Linked DNA regions of Teredinibacter purpureus. Each later gene encodes a partner of the first gene's protein in a complex. Links are inferred from orthologs where the notes say so. Each region holds a gene or a part of one and is shown on either strand. Other genes may lie near its edges.

The links.
Region 2: the proteins of sbcB (region 1) and ssb are in contact, whole or in part, in a crystal structure (PDB 3C94), measured with the Escherichia coli proteins. The link is inferred for Teredinibacter purpureus from one-to-one orthologs.

Annotation. Positions count from the first base shown.
Region 1 is NZ_CP060092.1:2,373,610-2,376,868, reverse strand. Bases 17-2,954 are described here. They hold sbcB (exodeoxyribonuclease I), read right to left. Parts: upstream 2,231-2,954; coding sequence 803-2,230; downstream 17-802. Other genes in these bases: can (carbonate dehydratase), read left to right, coding at 2,314-2,954; H5647_RS10270 (DUF2971 domain-containing protein), read left to right, coding at 17-815. Outside these bases: more of H5647_RS10270, read left to right, coding at 1-16; more of can, read left to right, coding at 2,955-2,955; H5647_RS10255 (type 2 periplasmic-binding domain-containing protein), read left to right, coding at 3,214-3,259. UniProt on the Escherichia coli protein: Degrades single-stranded DNA (ssDNA) in a highly processive manner.
Region 2 is NZ_CP060092.1:4,384,173-4,387,427, forward strand. The notes cover bases 301-3,234. They hold ssb (single-stranded DNA-binding protein), read right to left. Parts: upstream 2,078-3,234; coding sequence 1,523-2,077; downstream 301-1,522. Other genes in these bases: fabB (beta-ketoacyl-ACP synthase I), read left to right, coding at 301-557; H5647_RS22270 (hypothetical protein), read right to left, coding at 622-900; H5647_RS19520 (sugar nucleotide-binding protein), read right to left, coding at 893-1,513; H5647_RS19530 (MFS transporter), read right to left, coding at 2,199-3,234. In the rest of the region: more of fabB, read left to right, coding at 1-300; more of H5647_RS19530, read right to left, coding at 3,235-3,255. UniProt on the Escherichia coli protein: Plays an important role in DNA replication, recombination and repair. Binds to ssDNA and to an array of partner proteins to recruit them to their sites of action during DNA metabolism. Acts as a sliding platform that migrates on DNA via reptation.

The DNA.
Region 1 (3,259 bases):
TGCGCTGGAGTTCGCCCGTTGTCTATGGTGACCCTCTCGAGCTCCAACACCTCACACCCGTGAACTTTGACCGAGCATCGCTGCTGCAAGCCACGATAAAACTTGCAGCTTCAATGATTTTCGCCTCTAGTAAACCACAAGGCGATACACCACTAATAAACGCTATACGGCGCTGGCGAGAAGAGGATAGATTTGGAAACCCAGAGGAAGCCGAAGGCGTGCTAGGCGAATTGCTCGCCAAAATGGTCGATCAACGCATGTCCACCGTTCAAAATTATTTAAAACTGTGGGAAGACTATAACCGTAAAGTTCGTGTGTGCAGTTTTAGCTCTCGGCCCGACAATACTGTGGCATGGGACCATTTTGGTAATAACCATCGAGGTGTGTGTTTTCGGTTCGACTGTACCGATCAAGCACTTGCACGGCGGCCTCAACCGATACAATACGGCAATACTCGACCAGAGCTTGCCGATTTACGTGATCAAATCGATGCTATTTTAAACAACCCTCCTGTCGACGAGAAACCGAACTTCGAATCGCTCTTTACGGTAAAATCACTCTCACGTAAACTCGAACAGGAATGGCGCTGCTTTCGCCTCTCAGAGAAAAGGCAAATAAATGATGAGCCCTCCACATGGGTCGATGACTTAACCTTCGAAACAAGCGAGCTTTCTGCGGTTTGCTTCGGTATCGATACCAGTGAAGCCGATAAAAAAATGATCGTTTCGTTAATGAAAGAACACATTGGCCATACCCGATGCTATCAAACAAATCTAGCAAACGGACGATACGATTTAGAAATTCAAAAAGCGTAAGTTTTTTGTTCGCCCCATTGACGCAACGCACTGATCAACGCTTGTTTCTCTATCGATGCTCCATCCTCGCTTAAGGCTAGCGTATCAAGTACTGAGAGATATTCGCTATAGGACAAACACCCCTCTTCACCCTGCATTAGACGTTCTTGCACATGCTCATGCCACTCCAACCGCTCTTGCTCATTTAACGCCTCCGGAAAATTTCGGGCCTTATAGCGCAATAACATCTGGTTCAAGCGGGTATCGTTAAAAACGGACGGCATCTCAGCGAGCTCTTTAAGTTTAGCTTTACGAAGAACAGCGCACTGTTTTTTATCTTCTCCATTTAAAAAACCATTGTACAACTGCTGCTCCGGGTCTTTGCGCGGTGAAAATCGCTCAGCGGTATAGAGTAATTCGAGCTTCCCTGAGAGATCACTCTCACGCAATTGCCGCCAATGTCTCTCGCAAAGCGCCTTATCAATATTTAAACGCTGCGCAGCCTTTTCGTCTAACAACTTAGGTGTCACTAAGATAGGGCACCGATTAATATGCACCAACTTTAGCGGAATACGCGCTACCCCTTCGGGTAAGTCAGCCGTTGCAGTAAAAACTCGTTCGGCAATGGCGTCAGCATCCAGTGTTAACAGCGGTGTAGGGTCTATTGACAGATCATAGACAACCACCGCATTTTTATTGGTTGGATGCATCGATAAAGGTACGATAAGTGCCGCACAACCGTGTTCCGCAGAGAAGCGCGATGAAATATGCAACAGCGGCTTTTTGTTGGCCACATCCATCATGGCTGCGACTTTTTGCTTTGTCTTGTTTGCTAGCGCGTACTGGTATAAATCCGGTTGCGCACTGCGTACCAATTTTGCCATTTCTATAGTAGCTTCAACATCAGAATAGGCATCATGAGCCGATTGATGCGCTATGTTATTCGCTACAGTAAGGTTTTCTAACCGAAAACTCGGTCGGCCATCGACTATAGGCCACTCGATACCCTCTGGCCGTAGCGCATAGGCAAGCCGCACCATATCTATAATATCCCAACGGGAATTACCGTTACGCCACTCACGCTCATACGGGTCATAGAAGTTGCGGTACAAGGCATAGCGTGTAACTTCGTCGTCAAACCGAAGTGAATTATAACCAACGCCACAAGTGCCCGGCTGAGAAAATTCTCGATGAATTTTTTTAATAAACGCGTGTTCAGGCAAGCCTTCTTGCAAGGCTAACTGGGGAGTAATACCAGTAACCATACACGCTAACGGCTGTGGCCAGATATCCTCTGGCGGCTGGCAATACATCACCAGCGGGTCCCCAATAATGTTTAAATTTTCGTCAGTGCGCACGCCGGCAAACTGGCTTGGCCGGTCAATAGCTGGGTTTGTCCCCCAGGTCTCATAATCGTGCCAATAAAAGCTTTTCATCGGCTTGTCCCTTTTTCGTTCTTTTGGGTATACTCGCTGCTCACGAACACAGCTGCCATTAGTCACTTTACTAGAGCCGCACTATGAACGAACTCGAGAATCTTTTCCAGAATAACCAGCAATGGGCCGACGCGATAAAAGCCGAAGACCCCACCTTTTTCGAAAAATTATCAAAACAGCAAAAACCCGAGTATTTATGGATAGGTTGTGCCGACAGCCGTGTGCCCGCAAATGAAATTGTAGGCCTTATGCCCGGTGAATTATTTGTGCACCGTAATATAGCCAACTGCGTTGTCCATACCGACTTAAACTGTCTGAGCGTTATTTACTACGCCGTACAAGTATTAAAAGTTAAACACATTATTGTTTGCGGGCATTACAACTGTGGTGGCGTGCAGGCCGCTATGCTAAACGAACAGTTTGGGCTAGTAGACCAGTGGGTGCGAAATATACGAGACGTTTATTACCACAGCCGAAAAAAGATGGCTTGTATTGCCGACGAGAAAGAACGCCTAAATTTAATGTGCGAATTAAATGTTAAGCAACAAGTCGCCAATGTTTGTCATATTCCAGCCATACAAAATGCTTGGAGCGCACGCCAGCCACTCGCAGTACACGGCTGGATTTACGACATTAAAGATGGCTTACTTAAAAAAATTACTGACACCTTCGATAATCTTAGCCAAGTACCCGAGCAATATCGTGTAGCGGAACTCCCCAAGTAAAAAGGCCACTCTTGTGTAGCTTATGCTATACAAGAGCCTCTAGCGTCCCTTGACTCTTCGCCATACCAAGACCACGCGATATCTCCCCGCCGACAATCTACCGCTGCAGCGGTAGATTGTCGCTATATTTGTACAACAAAATATGGCCCTAAGCATTTTTAGTGCAGAGTAAAAAAAGCCCTCTGACATAGGCAAGTGTCGCCAATTACGTCTAGAATAAGAGACTATCATCTCACTACTTGTTACGGCTTTACTGCAATGCGCCACCTGTTGATTCTTGGCTTACTATTCCTAATAGGCACCG
Region 2 (3,255 bases), 2.0 Mb from region 1 along the record:
ATGCGAACCGCGATGGGTTTGTTATTGGTGGTGGTGGTGGCTGTCTGGTGATCGAATCTCTGGATCACGCCTTGGCACGTGGCGCTAAAATATATGGCGAGCTCATCGGCTACGGAGCAACTTCAGACGGCTACGACATGGTTGCCCCCTCTGGCGAAGGCGCTATTCGCTGCATGAGACAAGCCTTACAAAACGTAGATGCGGCGACTATCGACTACATCAATTCACATGGCACCAGTACACCAGTAGGTGACCTTGCCGAATTGCGAGCAGTGCGAGAAACCTTCGGCGCCAATACTCCTGCTATTAGCTCAACAAAATCACTCACGGGCCACTCCTTAGGTGCTACTGGCGTTCAAGAAGCGATATACACTTTGCTTATGATGAAGCATAGCTTCATTGCAGGCTCATCGAATATCGAAACACTGGACCCTGAAGCTGATGGTTTGAATATTGTACCTACAGCAAAAGACGCAGATATTAATATCGCCATGTCGAATAGCTTTGGCTTTGGCGGCACCAATGCGACACTTGTTTTCCAAAAGTTTGCAGGTTGATAAAACACCACTGTTAGACCAAAAAAAGCGCCTAATAGGCGCTTTTTTTGGTCTAACCTCTACGTTATTGCCGCACAGACTGCCGCTTCTCTTCTACCAAATGCTGATCATGTAGCCACCGACGTACGAGCGATTTAAAACCGTGCCGCCAAGAAGGAAACTGAATACCAAAGTCATCGGTACAATTCCGACCGTTTAGGTTACCGTTACCTAACAACAAACGCCCTTCTTCTTTCCCCGATATTACCTGAGGCATTGTGAGCGACAAGCCTGCTTCAGCATTGATCATACGCACAGTTGCATCCACAAATTCCGCTTCGGAACTCTGATCAGAGCTACGCAAATGATACACACCCCAGTTTTCTGCGCCACAAAAAAACCTGATGAATGAGGGTGATAAGGCTGCGAATCACAAAACCTGCAGACACCAAACTAAAGCGATGGTGATCAGATACAGGGGGTAACTCGCCAACTAATAATTTAGGGATAATTCGACCGAATAAACTACAAGGAACTAGATCTAATATCCACGGTAACCGCAACACGATAGAAGAGGGGCACACCAACGCGCCTGTCTCCATCGATAAAATCCGCCGCCCCAGCTCATTGCTTGGCTGAGGCATATCCACCTCACCAACGCCCTGAGGGCAATAATTGTCACCAAAAACACGGAATGAAGATAACTGAATTAAAGGCACGCTTTTCGCTTTGCATGCCTTCGCAAGACTTCTCGCCGCGGCGATATCGCTAGCACTCACATCGACGCAAGATTCCGGAAAGTGAATAACAAGGCTAGGCGATTTTTCATCGAAATAACCTGCGACCGCCGCCTCATCCGACCAGTTCAGGCTCTCAGCAGACGGTGTAAGCAACACAAAAGGGTAATCTTCCATCACCCCCATAAACGCACTAGCGAGCGCGGTATCCGCTCGCCGAACAAGAATTCGATAACTCAAGTGAATACCCTAAAATGGGATGTCGTCATCAAAACTATCCATAGCGGGTGGCGGAGCAGCATGAGACGTTTGCTGCGGCGCTGGCGCGTGTTGCTGTTGCTGTTGCTGTTGCTGGTTTGGATTTTGCTGTTGCATCGGAGCGGGAGCCGCTTGCGGCTGATTAGGCGCTGCTGCAGGAGCACCCTGCTGAAAGCCACCGCCGTAATTTTGATTTTCGCCACCCTGACGCGCGTCGAGCATTTGCATTTCGGCGGCTACTATTTCAGTGGTGTAACGGTCTTGACCATCTTGCCCCTGCCATTTACGAGTGCGCAAGGCGCCTTCAATATACACTTTACTGCCTTTGCGAAGATACTCGCCGGCGATCTCTGCTAGACGATTAAAAAAGACTACACGGTGCCATTCTGTACGTTCTTGAGGCTGCCCAGACTGCTTATCTTTCCAAGCCTCAGAAGTGGCCACACTGATATTGGTCACGGCACCTCCGGAAGGCATATACTTAGTTTCAGGATCTTGACCTACATTTCCCACCAAAATCACTTTATTTACGCCTCTGCTGGCCACGTTAACTCTCCTATATCAAATAATGATTCAAATCTGGCTATCGATCGATTCTAGCGACTTTTCACTGCTTTGGCTCCACCTAAATTTAGCAGAACAATACCTTTACAGTATTGCCTAGCAATCAAGAATTACGCTGCAACACGCGATTAAGCTCACTCTCATCGAACACTCTTTTATCCACCTTTAAGTAAAGCAAAGCGTCTTCACTCACGAACAACACATCCTCAACACCCGGCACTGCCAAAACACACGCAGTAGCATTAAAATTTTGGGCAACACTGACGCTCACACTACTAAGATACCGCGGGCTTTTCATGGTTACAGCAAAGGCAAACCAAACCGCTACAACAACAGCCCCCAACAGATAAACTTCTGAAGGGCCATAATACTCTAACAACCAACCACCACTAACGCCTCCAGCAAATGCACCTAGAAATTGGCTGGTTGAATATATTCCCATCGCCGTACCTTTAGCGCCAGCGGGCGCTATTTTACTCACAAGAGACGGCAGGCTCGCTTCCAACAAATTGAATGCTGTAAAAAAAAGCAATAAAAGCGTTAACCAAACAACAATCGAAGCATTGACCTGAGACAACACGGCTAAACTGAACCCCAGTAAAGCGACCGCCCCCACGAACACCGTTTTAACGCGTCGCTTACGCTCGGCAAACATCACTAGAGGCAACATCAAAACAAAAGCGATACCCAACAACCCCAAATAAACGAGCCAATGAGAATCGCGCGATACCGCAAATCGCTCTTCAAGCATAAGCGGTACAACTAAAAATGCGGCCATTAGCACAAAGTGCAAAACGAAAATCCCCCAGTTCAAGCGCAACAACTGGGTATCTTTTAGGCTGGCGAGAATTAATGCTGGAATTGCGCCCGTATCACGGTGCGATGCAGATAAACGCGGCGGGCTGGGGACCACGAAAAGCAGTACTAACAGACCTATAAGCGCCAATAGGGCTGAAACGCCAAACACACCACCTAAGCCAACACTGGACGCAATACCCGGCCCCACTATCATTGCCACAGAAAAAGATAAGCCGATAGAGGCCCCAATAGCGGCCATAGCTTTCGTACGATTTTCTTCCGACGTAAGATCGGCCACCATTGCCATAATTGCACTTGCGATAGCACCACTGCCCTGTAAGGCCCTGCCTAAAATAAGCCCT